Regions from separate parts of the Novosphingobium sp. 11B genome, predicted to be linked through region 2. Evidence: predicted binding sites of a transcription regulator. Region 2 holds the regulator's gene; each other region holds the start of a gene.

Region 1 (5,763 bases), on a different contig from region 2:
GCCCTTCTTCGCCTTGCGGTTGCCCACGGTGAGCAGGCGCGTCAGGCGGCCCCAGCCGTGGCGGGTCATCGGATAGGCAACCACGTCCGGCGTGCCGTCCGCGAAGACCAGCCGCGCGCCGACGAGCAGGCGCAGCCCGCTTTTGGCCCGGCCCATCTCCTTCCATGCGCGATGGGCGCGGACCACGCCGGCCACCGTATTGCGGTCGGCGATGCCGATGCCGGTCATGCCCATCGCCAGCGCACGCGCAACCATCTCCTCCCCCGGCGAGGCGCCGCGCAGGAAGCTGAAGTTGGTGGCGGTGACCAGTTCGGCGAAGTTCACGGAAACAGGCCGTGGAGATACCAGCGCGGGTCGGGCTTCTCGCTGAACAGGCCGTGGCGGAAGATCCAGTAGCGGCGGCCCGCGCCGTCCTCGATGCGGTAGTAGTCGCGCGTCTCGCCCGCAGCACCGGGCATGTGGCCGCCGCGTTTCAGCCACCATTCCGCGCCGATCCGCTCCGGCCCCTCGGCCAGCGTGACGTCGTGGAGGCGGCCTTTCCAGCGGAAGCGCTGGGGCGGGCTGTCGGGGACACCGGCGATCACCTCGACCGGTTGCGGCGGATCGAGTAGCAGCAGCGGGCGGGGCGGCATGTCTTCGGGCTCCGGCCATGGGGCGCCTCGCAGGCGCAGCGCAGGAACCAGCGCCTGCGCCTTCTCGGGCAAGTGGCGGTCACGCGGGATCAGGCGGCGCACGCTGTCCTCGCCCAGCCGCACGCTGAGCTGGTCCACCAGCGCCGAAACATTATCGGCGTTTTCTTCCTTGCCGCTCTCAAGCAGGATCTGGCGCGAGGGCAGGTGATCGGCGTGGAGCACCGCCAGGGTGATCGCATCGAAGCCGAAGCCGGGGTCGAGCGGGTCGGAAAGCGTGTCGATCCGCTCGCGCAGCAGGCGCATGACGGCGGCGGGATCGCGCACCGCAAGGCCCGTCTCCACCACCAGCCGCCGCCGCTGGTTGTCGCTGCGGTGGAGCGTGACCGCCCAGCGCCGCCCGCCCAGTTGGCGCTGCTCCATCGTGCGCCCGGCCTGCGCGAGCATGTCCTCGACCACCTCCAGCGCATCGTCGGTGCGGCCCAGCGGTTCGGGAAAGCGCGTCTCCAGCCGGATCGGCTCGGTCAGGCGCACGGGGATGACCGGGCTGCCGGTCTCTCCCAGAATGGCGCGTAGGCGGCTGACCGCAAGCTCCCCGAAACGCGCCGCCAGCCCCGCCATCGGCCGCGCGGCAAGATCGCCCAGCGTCTCGAGGCCCGCGCGGCGCAGACCGGAAAGCGCGCCCTCGTCCAGTTCCAACGCGGCGACCGGAAGAGTGCGAACGTCGTCCTTCCCACCGAAGCGGGCAAGCGCACGGGCGGCGGCAGAGTGAGGCGCGAGGGCGTGGCGGGTAGTCGGACCGACATCCTTCACCACGCGGCGCACCAGCGCCTCCTCCCCGCCGAAGAGGTGCGCGCAGCCGGTGACGTCGAGCAGCAGGCCATCGGGCGCATCGAGCGCGACGAGCGGGGTAAAGGCGATCATCGCCCCCGCCAGCTGCTCCAGCACCCGCGCGTCGGCGATGGGATCGTGCGGCGCGGTGGCAAGGTCCGGGCTGCGCGCCCGCGCATCGGCGAGGGTCATGCCGGAAGACAGGCCCTGCCGCATCGCGGTCACGTCCACGGCAGCGAGGCGCAGCGCCTGTCCATCGCGCGCGACGAGAGCCTGCGGGGCGTCTGTGTCAGGCAGTACGCCGGAGCGGCGCGCGCGCTCGCACGGCAGAAAGGGGAACCACAGTGCCAGGTAGCGGCGGCCCGCGCTCTTCGGTGCTGGGCCGGGTGTCGAGGGGGAGTTCGCGGAAACCGCCATGGTCTTCATTCCATTCCAGCCGCCAGCGCTGCCCCGCCGGGCCGCCGCGTCTGCGTACGAGTTCGACGAGCAGCGTCGCGGCCCCCGGCGCGCGCATCTCCAGCGGGGTCGAGGGGGCGCTGGAAACCGTCCAGCGGGTATGTGCGGCGCTGGAGCGCGGCTCGGCATCCCCGCGCAGGATCACCACCGGGATGCGCGAGCCTTCCGCCGCAAGGATCAGGCGGCGACTGGCGACGAGGTCGTATTCGCGCATCGCCCCCCAGCTTTCCATCAGTACCGCCGCCGGACCGCTGCTGCGCGCCGCGTCCAGCCCCGCGCGCAGCAGGGCAGCATCATTACGGGCATCGACGATCACCAGCCGCGCCGGGTCCACGCCAAGCGCGCGCAGCCCCTCCCCGCACGGCACGAAACCCGCGCCCTTGCGGCGGGGGCGCAGCAGGAGGACGGGGCGCGCCTTCTCTGCGTCCACCATGCCGAAGGCGAAAGCCAGCGCCGAGGCCCAGTCCTCGGCCTCTGCATGGACCTCGTGCAGCTGCGCCCGGGCGAGGCGTGGGAGCGTGCCCGGGGGCGGATCTTCGATACAGGCGGGGGCCTGAGGGCGGGACATGGGACGGGCCTTACGAATCGGGAATTATGTTCTTCTTATGTTCCCATTCTGGAGGCAGGTCCACACCGCCGTTCGATCCCCGCCGGAAAGGCCGTAAGCACATCCCGTCATCCCCGCGAAGGTGGGGATGACGAGGATAGGTGGATAATCGCGCTAATTGGGGGTCAAGCGATTGCCGCGATTGCCTTCATTCTCAGTCCCGCGAACCGTTCCACCGTGTCTGCCGCCTCGCGCACCGGGCAACGCGTGCCGAAAGTCGGCGTGCCGTCAGCCAGCCACGCGATGCCGTCGATGGTGTAGGTCATGCGCTCGCGCTGCTGCTGGACGTAGTCCCCGTGCGCCGCGAAGGCGCGCTCGATCGCGGCGACGGGGTCGGCGTCGGGGGCGATCACCTCGCCGAAGTGCCACATCGCGTAGTCCTCGCTGTCCTGCCAGTCGACGCCCTTGGCATCGACGAACAGGCACGGGCGCGGGCGGACGAGGAATTCGTAGACCTGGCTGCTGACGTCGCCCACGTAGAGGTCCGCGCCCAGCGTATATGTCATGTCGTTGCTGCGCGCCGAGCCGAGGTCGACGATCACCTGCCCCGGGATCGCCAGCGCCTCCCACGCGCGCCGCTTCGCCGCCGACCATCGCTTCGCCAGCCGCACGTGCGGCGCGACGACGAGGTTGTAGCGACCGTCCGCCGCCACTGCCGCGATCAGCCCCCGCCCGAACGCCTCGATCGAGGAGAGCTTCTTCGAGAAGTGCGGGTTGTAGAGGATCGTCGGCCGCGCGTTGTCGAACAGCGGCGGCCGGGCCTGCGCATTATCGAGCACGGCGGCCAGCTTGACCGGGCCGGTGACGGTGCAGTCCTGCGCTCTCACGAAGCCCGCTTCAACGAGGCGATCGCGGTCCTTGCGACCTGCCAGCATGACGTGATCGAACAGGCGGAAGCGCGGCTCGAAACCGACCGCGCGGTCGCCTGCTCCGTGGGGGATGTGAAGGATCGGCGGGCAATCCCCCGGCAGGCGCTTGAGCATGGTGGAGGTCCGCTCGGCGCAGAGGATCACCGCCGCATCGCGCAGCCGCATCGCCCAGAGCGTAAGCCGCACGAACTTGTGCATCGAGGCCGGCAGCAGCGCAGTGACGGCGGGCAGGCGCATGACGACGATCTCGGGCGCCGCGCCCTGCCCTGCATAGGCCATGGCCGCCGCCACTTCGGCCTCGGCGGAAACGAACAGGCGTACCTGCCCCGGATGACGGCGGGCAAGCTCACAGGCGACCGGCACGATATGGCCGAACTGATGCGCGCCGCCGATGGCAAGCACGTGGATACGGGAATGGACGTTCCGGGAGGGCATTGCGCCTCGTTACAGCAGTGATGTGGAGCGACTCTGGAACATTCGTGCAGATTTGCCCATGTCCGTCCGAACTCGGCGATGGCCGGCGTCGGGGATAATCCCGGTCGCCGCAGGCAGATGCTTCTGGTCGAAAAAGGATACGAACAGCAGATCCCCCTCTTGCGAGGGGAGCCCGAAGGCCATGATCAGTGCTGTTCGAATACTGCCTGGTGCGGTCGAGAAGACTCGAACTTCCACGGGCTTTCGCCCACAACGACCTCAACGTTGCGCGTCTACCAATTCCGCCACGACCGCTAAATCTTGGAGCTGGATTTGCATCCGCTCCGGGGCAGGAGCGCGCCACTAGCGCACGAATCCGGACCCGGCAAGTGAGTCTTGCAGATTATTTTCATCCTGCGTCATTTTCCTTCCTCCGGACCGAGAATGCGCCGCTTCATCCGGTGGATGGCCAGCCACACCCCCGCAAGCACCAGCGGAGCCAGCAGCGCGGTGCCCACATGGGCGTGAATCCTCAGGCCCAGTTCCTCCACGCCTTCCAGTACCTTGGCGATCAGGCCAAGCGCGTAGTAGCTCACCGCGACGACCGAGAGCCCCTCCACCAGCTGTTGCAGGCGCAACTGACGCGAGGCGCTGCGCTCCATCGAGGCGAGCAGCAGGCCGTTCTGGTTCTCGATTCGCGTCTCGATTCGCACCCTCAGCAGCGCCAGTGCCTGCGACGTGCGCTGCGACAGCTGCTCGGCCCGGCGGCGATGCGCGGCGCAGGTCCGCACGGCGGGCAGGAAGCGGCGCTGGGTGAAGTCCGCCAGCGAGACTTGCCCCGGGATCGCGGCGATGTTGAGTTCGGCCAGCCGCTCCTCGACGATGGTGGCGTAGGCGGCGGTCGCGCTCATGCGGAAATCGGAGGCGCTGGCCTGCGCCACCAGTTCCATCGAGAGGCGGGTCACGTCCTCCAGCAGATCATCGTCGGTGACTTCGGGGCGGGCGACGGCGCGGTTGGTTTCGCCCAGCATCGCCTCGATCCGGTCGAGCGCGCGCCAGCCCTCACGCGCAACAGGCAGGCCGAGCAGCGCGAGGTTGCGGTAGTTGCCCAACTCCTGCAGCCGCTGCACCGTGCGCGAGAGCGCACCGCCCCCGCCAATGGGCGCCATCCCGCACGCCGCCGCGAGAATCACCCCGAAGCCGTCCTCGCGCAGCCGGAAGTCCGACCAGATCCGCGCCTGCCGTTCTCCGGGCGCATCGCCGATGTAGCAGGTGACGAGGTCGTCCGCCGCGAAGCCGAGTTCGGGCAGCAGCGCCAGCGCCGCCGCCTCATCCTCGACCAGCTGCACGCGCGAGGCCCGGATGACCTTGCCCGGCAGGCTCCCCGCCCATGCCAGCGCATCGCTGAGAGCGGGCCGAATCGCCGCGCCGCCGGTCACGAACAGCGTCGTCGTGCTCGCCTCGCTGTGCCGCTCCCATGTGAAGGCGAGCCCCGGCGCGAGGGTCCCGGAAAGATGGCGAGGCCGACTGCACGGCTCTATCGGCCCGGCCGAAGGCAGCGCGCGCATCGCCGCCAGTTCCTCCTCGCGGTCGGCGGCATCGAGCACACGCACGAACTGCACGATCGAGGCCGGCGCGCGGACCAGAGGCCAGCGTCGCAAGTGCATCTCGCTCACTACCATGCGGCGCAGTTTGTGCTCGTTCAGCAAGTCCGCTCCCCCTTTTGCCCGGCGCCAGACTGCGCCTGCGGGGCGGAGGCGGACAAGTGACCCTTGGTACGATGCCGCTTGGTCGAATATCGGCCCGGTCCAAAGTCCAATATCGACCCGCCATGCCCCGTGCGAAAGCGACAGGCCACAGGACAGGCATAACGGGAGACATGACATGAACATCAGGCAGAAGCGCATGGGCCTCGCCGCTGCGGGAGCGCTGGCGCTGGTGGCCTGCTTCGGCGGAC
Region 2 (9,237 bases):
TCCGAGCAATACCAGTACGTCGAATATCCCCGGCGAGGTCGTCTGACCCGTCAGGGCTGCCCGCAAGGGTTGCGCGAGCTTGCCGAGACCCAGTCCCAGGTCTTCGGCCATTGCCTTCAGGTTGGCTTCCAATGCCTCGAGAGTCCAGTCGGCCTGGCCGGACAGGCGCTCATGGATCGCGGCGAGGCGCTCGCGCCCCTCGTCGGTCAGGAGCGCCAGCGCCTTCTCGCTCATGGCGAGCGGACGCTGGGCGAAGAGGAAGGCAGAGCCTTCTGCAAGTTCGTTGAGGTCCTTGGCACGGACCTTGAGCACGGGCATCGCGCGGACCAGCAGGTCGGCAGGCTCATCGCCGTCGACGCCATCGAGGCGCGCTTCGACGAGGCCCGCAAGCCGCACGTCGTCGGCCTCGCGCAGATAATGCCCGTTGAGATTCTGGAGCTTGGCAAGGTCGAAGCGCGAGGGGCTCTTGCCCACATCGACCATGTCGAACCATTCGATCGCCTGCTCGCGGCTGATGATCTCCTCATCGCCGTGGCCCCAGCCGAGGCGCAGCAGGTAGTTGAACACGGCCTCGGGCAGCAGGCCCATTTCGTCGCGATAGGCATCGACGCCCAGCGCGCCGTGGCGCTTGGACAGCTTGGCGCCGTCCGAGCCGTGGATCAGCGGCACGTGGCCGTAGACCGGCACGTCCCAGCCCATGCCGTTGATGACGACGAGCTGACGGAACGCATTGTTGAGGTGATCGTCGCCGCGCAGGACGTGCGTGACGCCCATGTCGTTGTCGTCCACCACCACGGCCAGCATGTAAGTAGGGGTGCCGTCGCCGCGCAGGATGACGAAGTCGTCGATTTCCTCGTTCTGCACGGTGACCGTGCCCTGCACGAGATCCTCGATCGTCGTCGAACCCTCACGCGGGGCCTTGACGCGCACCACCCAGGAACGGTCGGCCGGCCAGGTCGCGGGATCGGCATCGCGCCATTCGCTGTCGATGCGGAACGGGCGGCGTTCTTCCTGCGCCTTCTGGCGGCGCTCGGCGAGTTCTTCCTGGGTCAGGTAGCAGCGATAGGCGTGGCCGTTTTCCATCAGCTGCGCAGCGACTTCGGCATGACGGTCCGAGCGGGCGAACTGGAACACCGGGGCCTCGTCACCGTCGAGGCCGAGCCAGGACAAGCCGTCGAAGATCGCGTCGATCGCGGGTTCTGTCGAACGGGCGCGATCGGTATCCTCGATACGCAGCAGATACTTGCCGCCATGACGGCGCGCGAAAAGCCAGTTGAACAGTGCCGTACGAGCGCCACCGATATGAAGGTAACCGGTCGGCGAAGGAGCAAAGCGCGTTACGACGGCCTTCTTGCCAGTCGCTTCGCCCGATGCACTACCGCTTGCCATCTACCCGACCTTCCTGTCCTATTGGCGGCAATGGGGACCCACGCCGCAACTTGTGAAATTCTGCCTCCGGAAAGCCCCGGAACCGCTGCATTGCAGCATGGGCCATGGACCGCCAAGGGCCTCTTGTCGAGGGTTTTGGCAGTCGTCGAGCGATTTCTTTCCGGGGCGGAATTCGAACGCGCACCATGGGTGACGGTGGCCTTCGCAACCGGCATAATTGCGTGGTTTTGGCTGCCTTCGGCACCTGCCTGGGCAGGCCTTTGCGGCGCTCTTGTTGCAATTTGTGCAATTTGTTATGCATCCTTTCCCTTGCGCGTCGTTTACCCGCATCTCGGTCGGGCGTTGTCGCTGTTGCCGCTGGTGGTGGTTGCCGGTTGCCTCGTCGTCTGGGCGCGTTCCGAACTGGTGGGGCAACCCGCCATCGAGCGCCCACTATCGGGCAATTTCAGCGCGCAGGTTCTGGCGATCGAATCGCAGCCGGCCCTGGGACGCGACAGGTTGCTGCTGGCCATGCGTGACCCCCTGAGCGGCTTCGGCCATGACGCTTCGCCCGGCAACGCGATCAAGGTCCGGCTCAACGTTCCCGGCAAGGGATCGACGACCGGGATCGCGGTCGGCGATCTGGTGGCTTTCCGGGCACGGTTGATGCCGCCGGCGCCGCCCATGCTGCCCGGCGCCTACAACTTTGCGCGCACGTCCTGGTTCACAGGCATCGCCGCGAGCGGTTCGGTCACAGGTGAGGTGCAGGTCGTCCGGAAAGGCAAGCGAAGCGAGTGGGGATTGCTGGATATCCGACAATCTTTGACGAACCATATTCGCGCCCGCATCGGGGATGAACGCGCGGGCATTGCCGCTGCATTCGTCACCGGCGATCGCGGCGGCATTACGGAGGCTGACGACCAGGCCATGCGCGACTCGGGGTTGGCGCATCTGCTCTCGATCAGCGGCCTGCATGTCAGCGCGATGGTCGGGGCGGTCTATCTACTGGTCATCCGGTTGCTGGCGCTGTTCCCGTGGGTGGCCCTGAGGGTGAGGCTGCCGGTCGTCGCGGCCGGTGCGGGGGCCGCTGCAGGCGTCGCTTACACTTTGCTTTCCGGGTCGGAAGTTCCGACCGTTCGGTCCTGCATCGGCTCCCTCCTGGTCCTGATCGCACTGGCTTTGGGGCGGGAGCCCTTGTCCCTGCGCATGCTTGCGGTGGCGGCGTTCTGCGTCCTGTTGCTCTGGCCGGAGGCGGTGATCGGGCCGAGCTTCCAACTGAGCTTCGGCGCGGTCCTGGCGCTGATCGCCGTCAGTACGGCCAAGCCCGTGCGGCACTTCCTTGGACCGCGCGACGAAGGGCTTGCCATGACCGGGCTTCGCCATCTTGCCCTCCTGCTGCTGACGGGCGTGGTCATCGACCTCGCGCTCATGCCGATCGGCCTGTATCATTTCCACCGCGCCGGAGTGTATGGAGCGCTGGCCAACGTAGCGGCAATTCCGCTGTCTACCTTTGTCGTGATGCCTTTGCTGGCTTGTGCATTGGTCCTCGATATCGCCGGGCTGGGCGGGCCGGTCTGGTGGCTCGCCGGAATCTCGATAGACCTGCTGGTCGGCCTGGCCCGCTGGTTCGCGTCGAGACCGGGCGCTGTGAACCTGCTTCCCGGTACAGACACCTGGGCATTCCTGCTTTTCGTCGCGGGAGGTCTGTGGATGGGCCTTTGGAGCGGCCGCATTCGCTGGGCCGGGCTACCGATCGCCTCGGTCGGAGTGTTCTTGCTGGCGACCGCACCGGCGGCGGACATGCTGGTGTCCGGAGATGGTCGTCATGTCGGGCTGGTCGAAGATGGCGGGAAACGGCTTTACCTGCTTCGAAACAGCGAAAGCGGCTACGCCCGGGACAATCTCATGGAATTCGCCGGGATCGAGGCCGATCCGGTCACGTTCGACAAGTTCCCGGGTGCTCGCTGCAACCGTGATTTCTGCGCCTTGCCGGTCAGGCGCTCCGGCACCACGTGGCATGTGCTGGTTTCGCGGGGCCGCGATGCCGTTGCGGAACGGTCGCTCGCCGCTGCATGCGAACGCAGCGACATCGTCATATCGGATCGCTGGCTGCCGCGCAGTTGCAAGCCGCGCTGGTTCAAGGCAGATCGAGGATCGCTTGGGCAGACCGGCGGGCTGGCGGTATATCTGGGCAAGGCCCGTATCGATACGGTAGCCCAGACCCAAGGTGAACACGGCTGGTGGCGTCCCCGGCCTGTTCACCGTTACAGGAATGCTCCTGCGCCGCGCAAATCGCAGTAATTACCGGTTGCTGCTGCGCCAAGGCCTTCATGGCGCAGCGTGGCCGTGTCAGTTGTACCGTCGAAGCAGGCCGGCGAGCTTGCCTTGGACTTCCACTTCGTCCGCACCGTAAATCTGCGGTTCGTAAGCGGCATTTGCGGGATCCAACCGCACCATTCCCGCTTCGCGCCGAAGGTACTTGAGGGTCGCCTCTTCCCCGCGGATCAGGGCAACGACAATCTCGCCGTCGCGAGCGGCATTCGTGCGCTTCACGAGGGCGAAATCACCATCCAGAATGCCCGCCTCGATCATCGAGTCGCCGGAGACCTCGAGCGCGTAATGCTCGCCGGAGCCAAGCAGGGCGGCAGGGACAGGCAACATGGACTGTCCTTCGAGAGCCTCGATCGGCACACCTGCGGCAATACGCCCGTGCAGCGGGATCTCGATAACGTCGTTGGCGGCTTCGACGGAACGACGCGGCGTCTGCGGACGCGCCAATCCATCATTGCTGTTCGCTGCAGAAGGACGCAGGGCCTTGCTTCCCGTGTCATCGGCCTGGCGCAAGACTTCGAGCGCACGTGCACGGTTGGGAAGGCGGCGGATGAAGCCGCGTTCTTCCAGTGCGGAAATCAGTCGGTGAACACCGGACTTGGACTTGAGGTCGAGCGCCTCCTTCATCTCCTCGAAGCTGGGGGAGATGCCTGTCTCCTCAAGCCGGACCTGGATGAACCGGAGCAATTCGTGCTGCTTGCGCGTCAACATGTCGCTGCCTTCTCGTGACCTCCGAACCAGGCAAACCCTGATCGCGTTTGTTCTGGTAGTGAACATTGAGGGAACAATCAAGCAACCAATTGCCGATACTTCAGGCAATACCGCCGTTCTGGAGCAAGTATATCCGGACTTCTTCACCAGCCTGTGCCGGACCGGCCAGCGCCGACCGATCGACCAGCACGTTGCTTGCCGCCAGGGACGACAGGGCGCCGCTGTCCTGCAGCGGGCTTACCGTCACATTTTCTCCGTCCCACCAACCGCGCAGGAACTCGCGGCGGCGTCCGCTCGCGCGCAGCGGCATGGCCAGCCGGGCCGTCAGCCGCATGGGCAAGGGGCGCGCAGCCCCCTGCATCGCGCGCAGGACGGGGAGCAGGAAATGGTAAGCGGTGACGTAGCTGGAGACCGGATTCCCCGGCAGGCCCAGCACGATCTGGCGGCGTCCTGCCACGTCGCGGGTGGCGACTAGGATTGGTTTGCCGGGCTTGATCGCGACACGCCAGAAATCGATGCCCGCGCCCCAGCTTTCGAGTGCCGGACGAATGAGGTCGTGATCGCCGACCGAAGCGCCGCCGCTCGTTACGATGAGGTCGGCATCGGCGGATGCTTCGAAAGCGGAGGTTATTGCCTTGATCGTATCGGGCACCGGGCCGATACGCCGCGCATCCACGCCCAGCGAACGCGCCATGGCCGTCAGCATCGCGCCGTTGCTGGCGGGAATCTGGTGCGGTGCACAGCGCTCCGGATCGGAGGCGAGTTCGTCGCCGCTGTCGATCACGGTCAGGCGCGGTGTGCGATGCACGGGAAGGTGCGTATGGCCGGCCGCGATCGCCAGCGCCATCTGCGCGGGCGCGATGTGCAGACCAGCGGGCAGGACTTCCACGCCCTGGGCAAAATCCATCCCGCAATGGCGGATGTGCTTGTGCGCCGGTGCGGGCGGCTCGCCCGAGAGTATAAGGTTCGCGCCCTCGCGTGTCAGGTCTTCCTGGATTATGACGGCCGCCGCGTCGGGCGGCAGCATCGCGCCCGTCGAAATTCGGACTGCCTCTCCTTGCGAGAGCGGGCCGGCATAAGGATGCCCGGCGGCACTTTCACCGACGATCCTCCAGGGGCCGCGCAGGTCGCCTGCCGTGACGGCGTAGCCGTCCATGGCTGACAGATTTGCGGAGGGCTGCGTGCGTCTGGCGTGCAGCGGTTCAGCCAGGTAACGGCCGAGCGCGCCTTCGATGTCGACACGCTCTATCGACAGCGGGGTGACGAGCGCGAGGAGGCGAGCTTGTGCCTCCTCCAGAGAGAGCGGCGCGGAGCCGTTCATTCAGTCCATCCGTCCATCTTCCAATGGCCTGATTTACCGCCGATTTTCTCGACCAGGCGGATGTCTCCGATGACCATGCCCTTGTCGAGCGCTTTGGCCATGTCGTAAATTGTGACAAGTGCGATAGAAGCTGCTGTTATCGCTTCCATTTCTACCCCGGTGCGACCGGTCAGCGAAGCCTTCGCGATGACGCGGATAGCATTATCCTCGAAAGCGAAGTCGAGGTTTACGGCATCGAGCGGCAGCGGGTGGCACATGGGGATGAGATCGGCCGTACGCTTGGCCGCCATGATGCCGGCAATGCGCGCGGTTCCCAGCACGTCACCCTTCGGAGCATTCCCGGCGCGGATTGCGGCAAGGGCATCCGCGCTCATGGAAATGCGCCCGGCCGCCACGGCGATGCGCTGCGTCTCGGCCTTGGCGCCAACGTCGACCATGCGCGCGTTGCCGTCCGGGTCGATGTGAGTGAGGGACTTGTTCATCGCGAACCCATGGCGTTCAGGCTCCGGTGAGCAGGGCGCGTGTCGCCGCCTCGATATCGTTCTGGCGCATGAGGCTTTCGCCGACGAGGAATGTCCGGGCGCCGCACGAGGACAGGCGTACCAGATCGGCATGGACGTTGATGCCGCTTTCGCTCACCAGCAGCGTACCTTCCGGCGCCAGCGGGGCGAGGCGCTCAGTCGTGCCGATATCGGTGGCGAAACGTCGCAGGTCGCGGTTGTTCACGCCAATAAGGCGCGATTTCAAAAGACTTGCACGCTCTATCTCAGGTTCGTTGTGAACTTCGACGAGGCAGTCGAGGCCTCGCTCGATCGCAGCGGCTTCGATTTCCGCCATCAGTACGTCGTCCAGTGCGGCGACGATGATGAGGATGGCATCGGCACCGATCGCGCGCGCTTCGGCGACCTGCCAGGGATCGACCATGAAATCCTTGCGGATCACCGGAAGGCCGCAGGCGGCGCGGGCCTGGATGAGGAAATCCTCGTGGCCCTGGAAGTAGGGAGCATCAGTGAGCACGGACAGGCACGCGGCGCCGCCCCGCTCATAGGCGACCGCGTGCTGTGATGGCTGGAAGTCGCTTCTGATCAATCCTTTGGAAGGCGATGCTTTCTTGATTTCTGCAATCAAGGCGTAGCCGGTCGCGGCTTTGGCGCGCAGTGCCGCCTCGAAGCCGCGAGGGGGCGTCTGCATGGCAGCGCGGGCGTCGAGATCGGCGATCGTGGCCAGCGGCTTGCGGGCGGCGACCTCCTCGCGCTTGGTATCGCAGATTTCGGTAAGTTTATCGGACATGGAATCCTCGTCAGGCACGGGTTGCCGCGATCCAGCAGTCGAGCAAAGCCTTGGCGAGGCCCTTGTCGATCGTTTCTGCCGCTTCTTCGACGCCCTCGGCCCAGGTGTCCACTTCACCGGCCACAAGCAGCGCGCCTGCGGCATTGAACAGGACGGCGTCGCGATAGGCGCCGGGAGCGCCCATCAGCAGGTCGTTGAGGGCACGGGCGTTGTAGGCGGGGTCGCCGCCGCGAATGGCATCGACTGCGGCCGTCGGTAAACCGGCATCCTGCGGAGCGACGCGGCGCATCGACAGTTCCCGGCCGCGAATATCCGCGACTTCGTTGCCGCCTGCGAGGCTCAACTCGTCGAGGCCCTCATCACCGGAAATGACCATCGAGTGCTCGGTGCCAAGCCGCAGCAGGGCATCGGCGTAGATCGGCACATAAGCCGGGCGTGCGATGCCGACTAGCTGGCGCGAGACTTGCGCCGGGTTCGCCAGCGGCCCCATCAGGTTGAAGATCGTGCGGCGGCCTAGCGACTTGCGCAGCGGCATCAGCCGACCCATCGTCGGGTGGTGGCGCGCGGCGAACAGGAAGCCGATGCCGATTTCGGCGAGCGTGGATTCTGCAGTCTCGACGGCGCGGTCGAGGTTCAGCCCCATCGCTTCGAGGGTATCGGCGGCGCCCGCTTTGGAACTGGCAGCGCGGTTACCATGCTTGGCGACGGGGACGCCCGCAGCCGCGACCACCAGAGAAACGGCGGTCGAGACGTTGAGGGTGTGGAAGCCGTCGCCGCCGGTGCCGCAGACGTCGATGGCGCCTGCGGGCGCCTTCACCGGGATCATCCGCTCACGCATGGCGCGAGCCGCGCCCGCGATTTCGCTGGCGGTCTCGCCGCGATCCGACAAGGCGACGAGGAACTCGGCGATTTCGGATTCGGGCATTTCGCCGTCGAGGATTGCGGCGAAGGCTGCCTGGGCCTCGTCCTCGGCGATCGGGTGGAGAGGGTCGGGAAGGGTCATGCGCTCAGACGTTCCGGCAGTTTGGCCTCGATACCGCAAGTACGCAGGAAGTTCGCGAGCATGGCATGGCCGTGCTGGGTGGCGATGCTTTCCGGGTGGAACTGGACGCCGTGGATCGGCAGGCTCGCATGGCGGAAGCCCATGACATGGCCGTCGTCCGAGCGGGCGTTCACCACCAGCGTCTCAGGGATATCCTCGACGATCAGCGAGTGATAGCGCGTCGCGGTGAAGGGCGAGGGCAGCCCGGCGAAGACTCCGGTGCCGTCATGCGTGACAGGAGAGGTCTTGCCGTGCATCAGCCCGCCGCGCACGACCTTGCCGCCGAAATACTGGCCGATCGACTGATGGCCGAGGCACACGCCGAGGAGCGGCATCCCCGCGTCCGCTGCCGCGCCGACGAGGTCGAGGCTGATGCCCGCCTCGTTGGGGGTGCAGGGGCCGGGCGAGATCAGGAAGCCCTTCGCACCGCTGGAAATGGCCTGGCCTGCGCTGAGCGCGTCGTTGCGCACGACCTCCACTTCGGCGCCCAGTTCCATCACGTAATGGACCAGGTTCCAGGTGAAGCTGTCGTAATTGTCGATGACGAGGATCATGACTTCGCCTTTGCGCTTTTCTCGACGACGATCAAGGGGCCGAGCGGAGGGCCGCCGTCGACGCGGCCATGTTCGGGGTCCCAGAGCGAGGATACGCTGCCGTCGAGGAACAGCGCATTGTCGCATTTCAGCGCGTCGCGGAAATAGCGCGCGAGCTTGCCGAAGGATACCGGCTCGTCGGAAATGACGAAATGGGCGCGGCCCTTGTCATCGATGCCGACGCCGTTGCGCAGCTTCAGCGATGTGCCGTCATCGTCGATCTTCGGGTGCAGCTTGCCGGAGATGACCAGCATCGGGCCGGACTGGGTGCCGAAATCGGGACGGTCGGTGACGGACTTTGCGAAGTCGTCGCTGGCGCGGACATGCCAGTTGCCTGCCGCGTCGCCGTAGAAGACGCCGTTGGGGCTGAGGTGAAAGTTGCCCCAGCCTTCGTTGGTATTGAGGGCATGCTGCTTCTCGCCGTTCTCGACGTAGTAGCCGATCGGCTTGCCATCGGCGTCGAACATGCCGCCGTTCATCGCGAAGGCAACTTCGTGGCTGCGCGCCGGGCGGTCCACCGCGAGTTGCGAGAGGCTGCGATACGGCGCGCCGCCCTTGGGGCCGAGGACGGTGTGAATGGT
Region 3 (7,486 bases), on a different contig from region 2:
GAGGAATGGGTTACCACTTCGCGCCGAGTTTCGCGATTTCGTCCAGCAGGGCCTGCTTGGAGGGCGTGCGGTCGGTTCCGCCGTTGCGCGGGAGGTGGGGGATGCCCCCGGCTTCCCGCCGCGCAGCAAGCTCCCCGCCCAATTCAGCCATGTCGATGACTGTTTCTTCGCGGGCACGCCATTCCGCCTTGCGACGCTCTATAGAGGCCGCCAGTTCTTCCAGTGTCAGCGGCGCGCGCTTGGTCTTGAGCGTCTTGAACGGCATGGCGCGATTGTAACCGTCAGATGCGCCGCAGGGAAGCCGGGGGCTTTCACCTACCTCACGCCTAAAGACGGCCAGCGGTCCCGGCCTTCGCCGGGACGACGGACTTGCTACTTCGCCCAGCTTCCCAGCAGGGGCTTGAGGTAGCTTCCGGTGAAGCTGCCCTTGACCTTCACCACCTCTTCGGGCGTGCCTTCCGCCACGATCTGGCCGCCGCGGACGCCGCCTTCGGGGCCCATGTCGATGATCCAGTCGGCGGTCTTGATGACGTCGAGGTTGTGTTCGATCACGACCACCGAGTTGCCCTGGTCGACCAGTCGGTGCAGCACTTCGAGGAGTTTGCGCACGTCTTCGAAGTGGAGGCCGGTGGTGGGTTCGTCGAGGATGTAGAGCGTCTGGCCGGTGGAGCGGCGGGCCAGTTCCTTGGCCAGTTTCACGCGCTGCGCCTCGCCGCCGGACAGGGTCGTCGCCTGCTGGCCGACCTTGACGTAGCCGAGGCCCACCTCGTTCAGCATGTGCATCTTGTCGCGGATGGGGGGGACGGCCTTGAAGAATTCTTCGGCGTCCTCGATCGTCATGTCGAGCACGTCGGCGATGGACATGCCCTTGAACTTCACTTCCAGCGTTTCGCGGTTGTAGCGTTTGCCGTGGCATTCCTCGCACGTCACGTAGACGTCGGGCAGGAAGTGCATCTCGATCTTGATGAGGCCGTCGCCCTGGCAGGCTTCGCAGCGTCCGCCCTTGACGTTGAAGCTGAAGCGGCCGGGCTTGTAGCCGCGCGCTTCGGATTCGGGGAGGCCGGCGAACCAGTCGCGGATCTGGGTGAAGGCGCCGGTGTAGGTCGCGGGGTTGGAGCGCGGGGTGCGGCCGATCGGGGACTGGTCGATCTCGATCACCTTGTCGCACTTTTCGAGGCCGGTGATCTTGTCGTGCGCGCCCGCGATCACGCGCGCGCCGTTGAGCTGGCGGGAGGCGCCGGCCTGCAGCGTGTCGATGGTGAGCGAGCTTTTGCCCGAGCCGGACACGCCGGTCACGCAGCAGAATGTGCCGAGCGGGAACTTCGCGGTCACGCCGGTCAGGTTGTTGGCGCGGGCGTTCTCGACGGTGACGAAGTGGCCGTTGCCCTTGCGACGTTCCTTGGGCACCTCGATCCGGCGGGTGCCGTTGAGGTACTGGGCGGTGAGGCTTTCCTTGCTCTTGAGCACCTGCTTGAGCGTGCCTTCGGCAACCACCTGCCCGCCGTGGACGCCCGCGCCGGGGCCGAGGTCGACCAGATAGTCGGCGGTGCGGATGGCGTCCTCGTCATGCTCCACCACGATCACGGTATTGCCGAGGTCGCGCAGGCGCTTGAGGGTTTCGAGCAGCATGTCGTTGTCGCGCTGGTGCAGGCCGATGCTGGGCTCGTCGAGCACGTAGAGCACGCCCGAGAGGCCCGAGCCGATCTGGCTGGCCAGGCGGATGCGCTGGCTCTCGCCGCCCGACAGCGTACCCGAGGTGCGGTCGAGGTTGAGGTAGTCGAGCCCGACGTTGTTGAGGAAGCCGAGGCGCTCGTTGATCTCCTTGAGGATGGCCTTGGCGATCTGCTGCTGCTGGTTGGTGAGCTTGCCTTCCAGCTGCCCGAACCACGCAAAGCCGTCCGCCACCGAGAGGCGCGCGGCGTCGGCGATGTCGCTGCCGGCGATCTTGACCGAGAGGGCCTCGGGCTTGAGGCGCTTGCCGTCGCAGGTCTCGCAGGGCTGCGCGGTCTGGTACTTGGACAGTTCCTCGCGCATGAAGGCGCTGTCGGTCTGCAGCATGCGGCGGTTGAGGTTGCCGATGACGCCCTCGAACGCCTTGTTGACGGTGTATTCCTTGCGCCCGTCCTTGAAGGTGAGCGGCACGGCCTTGCCGCCGGTGCCGTAGAGGATCACCAGCTTGATCTCGCCGGGCAGTTCGTCCCACGGCGTCGTCAGGTTGAAGCCGAAGTGCGCGGCCAGGCTGGAGAGCACCTGCATGTAGTAGGGGCTGGGCGGGTTGGACTTGGCCCAGGGCACGATCGCGCCCTGCTTGAGCGTCAGGTGCTCGTTCGGCACGACCAGCTGCGGGTCGAACAGCAGCTTCTCGCCAAGGCCATCGCAGGCCGGGCAGGCGCCTTGCGGGGCGTTGAAGGAGAACAGGCGCGGCTCGATCTCCTCGATGGTGAAGCCGCTGACGGGGCAGGCGAACTTCTCGGAGAAGACGATGCGGTTGGCGGGCAGGCCGGCGCCTTTCAGGTTCTTGCCCTGCTCCTCTTCCTCGCGGCCGGGGACGTTGCCGTCGGCCATGTCGGCATAGGCCAGCCCTTCGGCCAGCTTGAGGGCCTGCTCGAAGCTGTCGGCAAGGCGGGTCTGGATGCCCTCCTTCACCGCGATGCGGTCCACCACGACCTCGATGTCGTGCTTGTACTTCTTGTCGAGCGCGGGGGCGTCCTCGATGGCGTAGAACTCGCCGTCGATGCGCACGCGGGTGTAGCCCGCCTTCTGCCACTCGGCGAGTTCCTTGCGGTATTCGCCCTTGCGGCCGCGCACCACGGGGGCGAGCAGGTAGAGGCGCGTGCCTTCCGGCAGCGCCATCACCCTGTCCACCATGTTGGAGACGGTCTGCGCCTCGATCGGAAGACCCGTGGCGGGGGAATAGGGAATGCCCACGCGCGCCCACAGCAGGCGCATGTAGTCCCAGATCTCGGTCACCGTCGCCACCGTCGAACGCGGATTGCGGCTGGTGGTCTTCTGCTCGATCGAGATGGCGGGCGAGAGGCCGTCGATATGCTCGACGTTCGGCTTCTGCATCATCTCGAGGAACTGGCGCGCATAGGCCGAGAGGCTCTCGACATAGCGGCGCTGCCCCTCCGCATAGATCGTGTCGAAGGCGAGGCTCGACTTGCCCGAGCCCGACAGCCCGGTGATGACGATCAGCTTCTCACGCGGGAGCGCAATGTCGAAGCCCTTGAGGTTGTGCTCGCGCGCGCCGCGCACGGTGATGTGGGTGAGACTCATGGAGGCGGTATGTTCCAGATTTGTTCGCGCCATTCAAGAGGCGCCGGGCGGTTTGCCCATAGATGGGGCACAGCGCGCCAAGGGCAAGGGCGTTCCCGGGCGTTGGATGATCCCGCGCTGCGACGAGCCGGGGCTGCGCGGGGGCGGACGGGAAACCCGCAAGGCCCCCGCACGTTTTGCGTTTCGACCCAGCGCCGCATTCGTGCGGCCTCGCAGTTTGAGGAGAACGCCATGCGCGCCATGCGCAAACTCGCACCGAAGATCGCCGCCGCAGCGGCCGTCGCATTCATGCTACCGTCCGCCGTCATGGCCGGGGATACCGGGAAACCGGCCGCCAGCGCGCCGGAGCCGGGAAATCCCGAAGCACGGCGACAGATGCTGAACGCCCGTGAAGCCGCCGCCGCGCAGGAACAGCTCGCCCGCAATGAGGCCAGCCGGTCCCAATACGACGCCGCGCTCGCCCTCAACGACATGAAGACCGCCCGCGATGCCGCCGCTTACGACGCGACGCTCGACCGGCACGATGCGGTGGAACAGGACTACCGCGCCGACCGCAAGCAGTGGGAAGTCAGGAACCCGGCGTGCTGGAACGGCAATGCCGTGAAGTGCCCCGCCGATCCGCAGGCTCCCGGCTCCGGCGGGCGCTGACCGCTTCCGCCGAGGCTTCACCCCGCGACGAACCGCCCGTCGCAAGCCCTTTGCATCCCCGCGATTCTGAAGGCAGATAGCGCCTGTCGGGTGCGCCGATCAGGCTCAGGGGATTCAGGAAAATGGGGGCTTTCGGGCTGTTCGGGCGCGTGGTGGCGCTTTTGCTGTTGGCAGGCTTCGCCGCGCCGGTTCTTGCCGACGATCCGCGCGATCCGTCCATGACGCCGGACGCCGTCGCCCGCGACGCCGCGACCATCCGCCGCCTCAACCGCGAGCAGCTGGACTACGTGCGCCGGCGCGACGCCAGTTATGCGCAAGGCTGGCGCGACTACGATACGGCGCGCGCTCACCCCGATGCGGACCAAGGCGATTACGCTGCCGATCGTCGTGACTATGACGCCGCGCGCGCCGACTATGCCGAAGAGCGCCGCCGTTACGAGCACGACATGCGCGAATGGCGCGAGGACGTCGCCGCGTGCCGCGCGGGCTATTACGAGCACTGCGCGCGGTAAGACCGGATACGGCCATCCTTGTGGAAAGAGCCCGCCCCCGCATTGGAGCACGGACGCTCGGGGGCTAGGACGTGAACTCATAAACAGCACCATCGAGGCGCCGGAATGGCGAACAACTCGGGCGGAAGCGTCCGCCGGAAGGGCTGGTTGCCCTTCCAAGGCCGCTTCGGTTCGAGATGGAAGCCATTCCGGCGTCCCGAAGGGATTTGACCAAAAAGGCCCAGCGCCGCGTCGACAGGCCTTGAAATATCGACATATTCCTTCGCCCTGCCTCCTTGCGCTGAGCCATTTTGCCTCAAACCTCGATGGTGCTGTTTATGAGTTCACGTCCTAGTCTGCCCGCCATGCCCGGCCTCATCCGCAGCGCCCCCTTACGGAACATTGCCGTTCTGTCCCTCGTCGCCATGCTCGCGGCATGCGGCGGCGGGGTGAAGTACCGCCCCGTCAGCGACGTGCCCGTCCGCATCGGCCCTCCCTACAAGGTGCGCGGCGTAACCTATACTCCCGCCGCGCAGCCCGGCTACGACATGCTCGGCTATGCGACGTGGTATGGTTCGGAAAGCGGCAACCAGGTCGCCAACGGAGAACGCTTCCGCCCCGGCTGGATCACCGCCGCGCACAAGACGCTGCCCCTGCCCGCCTATGTGGAAGTCACCTCGCTCGACACCGGCAGGCGCATCATCGTGCGTATCAACGACCGCGGCCCGTATGGCGAGAGCGCGCGCATCATCGACCTTTCGCGCGGCGCAGCGGAGGAACTGGGCATCCGCACGCAGGGCAAGGCGGCGGTGCGGGTCCGCGCCATCGAGCCCGACGAGAAGGACCGCGCCGCGCTGCGCAAGGGCAAGACCGCCAGGTCGCTCGCCCCGGTCCCGGCCCGCACGCTGTCCAATCTGCAGGAACAGTTCGCGCGCGGCGTCGGCACGCGCTGAGGGAACCGGACGCAAGCGCTGCGCGTTATCTCTCCAAAGGAGAGAGATGATGACTTCAGGCGCCGAAATTCCGTTCCGTCGCAGCCGTTTCGCCCGTGGCACGGGATCGCTGCTGTTCGACCGCCAGCGCGAGATGCACCAGCGCGAAGCGGAAAAGCGCGAAGAGCCCATGCGCATCTGGTCGAAGGGCCACTTCGTCGAAAGCTGACGCTCACCCCAGCGAAAGCGCACGCGCTCCCGGCTCGCCCAACCAGCGGGCCGGACAGCCCCAAACGTTCCGGATGACGTCTTCGGACAAGGCGTGGCCGGGCTCTCCGTCAGCGGCGATCCGTCCTTCGTGCAGCACCATGACGCGATCGGCGTAGTTCATCGCGGTTGCCAGGTCGTGCAGGACCAGCACCACGCCGCGGCCCTGGCGGCCTTGCTCGCGCAGGCGCCCCATCAATGCGAGCGCATGGCCGAGATCGAGATTGGCCAGCGGCTCGTCCGCCAGCAGCCAGGCCGGGCCAGTCGCCAGCACCCGCGCCATCAGCGCCCTCGCCCGCTCACCTCCCGACAGCTGCGAGACGGGCCGTTTCCGGAATGCCTCGAGGTCCATCGTCGCGATCGCGGCATCGATCGCGGTCCGCCCACCGCCCGTCCCTGTATCCTGCCAGGGTAGGCGACCGAGCCCGACCAGCACTTCGACCGTGACGTCCCACGCCACTTCGGGGGTTTGCGGAAGATAGCCGATGCACTGCGCGCGTTCCCGCGGCGGCACCGCATGCATCACTCGCCCGCCCAGCGCGGCAACGCCGGTATCGGGCTCCACCAGTCCCGCCAGGCAGGACAGCAGCGTCGACTTGCCCGCGCCGTTCGGCCCGCAGATCGCAGTGACTTCCCCCGCATGGATGGTCATCGTCAGGTCGCGCAGCCGTCCCGCGATGCCGAGCCCCACCGTGTTCAGCGTCCCGGTCATGCCAGCCCCCGCCGCATGCGCAGCAGCAGCGCAAGGAAGAACGGCGCGCCGATCAGCGCCAGCGCAATCCCCAGCCGCAGCTCTCCGCCCGCAAGCGGGAGGACGCGGCAGCCGGCATCGGCAACGAGCAGCAGGAGTGCCCCCGCCAGCGCGCTCGGCACCAGCAGCGAGGACGGCCGCCGGTCGGTCAGCGGCCGGACGAGATGCGGCACCATCAGTCCGACGAAGCCGATCACACCCGCCACCGCAACCGCCGCGCCCACCGTCAGGCCCACGCCCGCGATCATCAGCGCCTGTTGCCGCCTCGGCTCGAAGCCCAGCGAACGGGCCGCCGCCTCGCCCAGTGTGAGCGCGTCGAGCCCCCGCCCGGCCGCCAGCAGTACGCCGAGTCCCAGCAGCGTCAACGGCCCGGCAATGACGACCTCGCGCCACGAACGGTCGGCCAGCGCGCCCATCAGCCAGGTCACGATCTCGCTCATCGCGAACGGCGTGGGCGAAAGGCTGATCGCAAGGCTCGTCAGCGCCCCCGCCAGGCTGGAGATCATCAGCCCCGCCATCGTGAACAGTGCGACGCCCGCCTCACGCCCCGCGATCAACGCCAGCAGCGCCATCGCCCCGCCCGCGCCGACGAGAGCGAAGACCGGCAGCAGCCAGACCGACGCGGCATAGCCGGTCCAGAAGCTCAGCACTGCACCCAGCGCCGCGCCCGGCGCGATGCCGAACAGGCCCGGATCGGCGAGCGGATTGCGCAAGTAGCCCTGCATCGCCGCCCCCGCCCCGCCAAGTCCGGCGCCGACGATCAGCGCCAGCAACGCGCGCGGCAGGCGCAAGTACAGCAGGATAACCGAGGCATTGTGCGTGTCGGACGCAAAGGGATCGATCCACACTCGCCCCGCCAGCAGCGACAGCGGCACGGCGAGCGCGAGCAGGACGACGAGGATCGGAATCAGGCGGCAGTTCATGGATGAAGGTCTGCCGTTGTGCCGGGTGCTTCGACAAGCTCAGCATGAGCGGAGCTTGTGCGATTCCCCTCATCCCCGCTCACCCTGAGCTTGTCGAAGGGCCCGAGATGACCTCGGGACCTGGGGTTATCGAGAGATCGCCGCACTTGCGCGAACCGCGCCAGTGCCTTGGGCACGGTCGGCCCGCCGCACCAGATC

The links. Region 2 encodes LexA, which represses DNA repair genes until DNA is damaged. Its sites were predicted from a motif close to GTTCCNCNCTTGTTCT; they were not measured.
Region 1: ACYPYD_RS22235 (ImuA family protein) is a predicted target of LexA. The motif match lies at 2,513-2,528, and genes of this name have one in related genera.
Region 3: uvrA (excinuclease ABC subunit UvrA) is a predicted target of LexA. The motif match lies at 3,288-3,303, and genes of this name have one in related genera.

The regions. Positions count from the first base shown of each region.
Region 1 is NZ_BAAILP010000247.1:62,260-68,022, forward strand. Features, by position in the region: partial or broken gene ACYPYD_RS22225 (PHP domain-containing protein) at 1-324, opposite strand, end outside; gene ACYPYD_RS22230 (Y-family DNA polymerase) at 321-1,811, opposite strand; gene ACYPYD_RS22235 (ImuA family protein) at 1,750-2,484, opposite strand; gene ACYPYD_RS22240 (glycosyl transferase) at 2,649-3,827, opposite strand; tRNA gene ACYPYD_RS22245 (tRNA-Leu) at 4,035-4,121, opposite strand; gene ACYPYD_RS22250 (DUF3422 family protein) at 4,226-5,515, opposite strand; gene ACYPYD_RS22255 (c-type cytochrome) at 5,691-5,763, shown strand, end outside.
Region 2 is NZ_BAAILP010000332.1:53,907-63,143, forward strand. Features, by position in the region: gene gltX (glutamate--tRNA ligase) at 1-1,389, opposite strand, end outside; gene ACYPYD_RS27485 (ComEC/Rec2 family competence protein) at 1,525-3,669, shown strand; gene lexA (transcriptional repressor LexA) at 3,718-4,410, opposite strand; gene ACYPYD_RS27495 (molybdopterin molybdotransferase MoeA) at 4,511-5,731, opposite strand; gene moaC (cyclic pyranopterin monophosphate synthase MoaC) at 5,728-6,213, opposite strand; gene trpC (indole-3-glycerol phosphate synthase TrpC) at 6,230-7,021, opposite strand; gene trpD (anthranilate phosphoribosyltransferase) at 7,032-8,024, opposite strand; gene ACYPYD_RS27515 (anthranilate synthase component II) at 8,021-8,617, opposite strand; gene ACYPYD_RS27520 (phosphodiester glycosidase family protein) at 8,614-9,237, opposite strand, start outside.
Region 3 is NZ_BAAILP010000047.1:110-7,595, forward strand. Features, by position in the region: gene ACYPYD_RS04065 (hypothetical protein) at 11-265, opposite strand; gene uvrA (excinuclease ABC subunit UvrA) at 373-3,276, opposite strand; gene ACYPYD_RS04075 (hypothetical protein) at 3,508-3,924, shown strand; gene ACYPYD_RS04080 (hypothetical protein) at 4,047-4,436, shown strand; gene ACYPYD_RS04085 (septal ring lytic transglycosylase RlpA family protein) at 4,781-5,368, shown strand; gene ACYPYD_RS04090 (hypothetical protein) at 5,418-5,576, shown strand; gene ACYPYD_RS04095 (ABC transporter ATP-binding protein) at 5,580-6,326, opposite strand; gene ACYPYD_RS04100 (FecCD family ABC transporter permease) at 6,323-7,288, opposite strand; partial or broken gene ACYPYD_RS04105 (ABC transporter substrate-binding protein) at 7,285-7,486, opposite strand, start outside.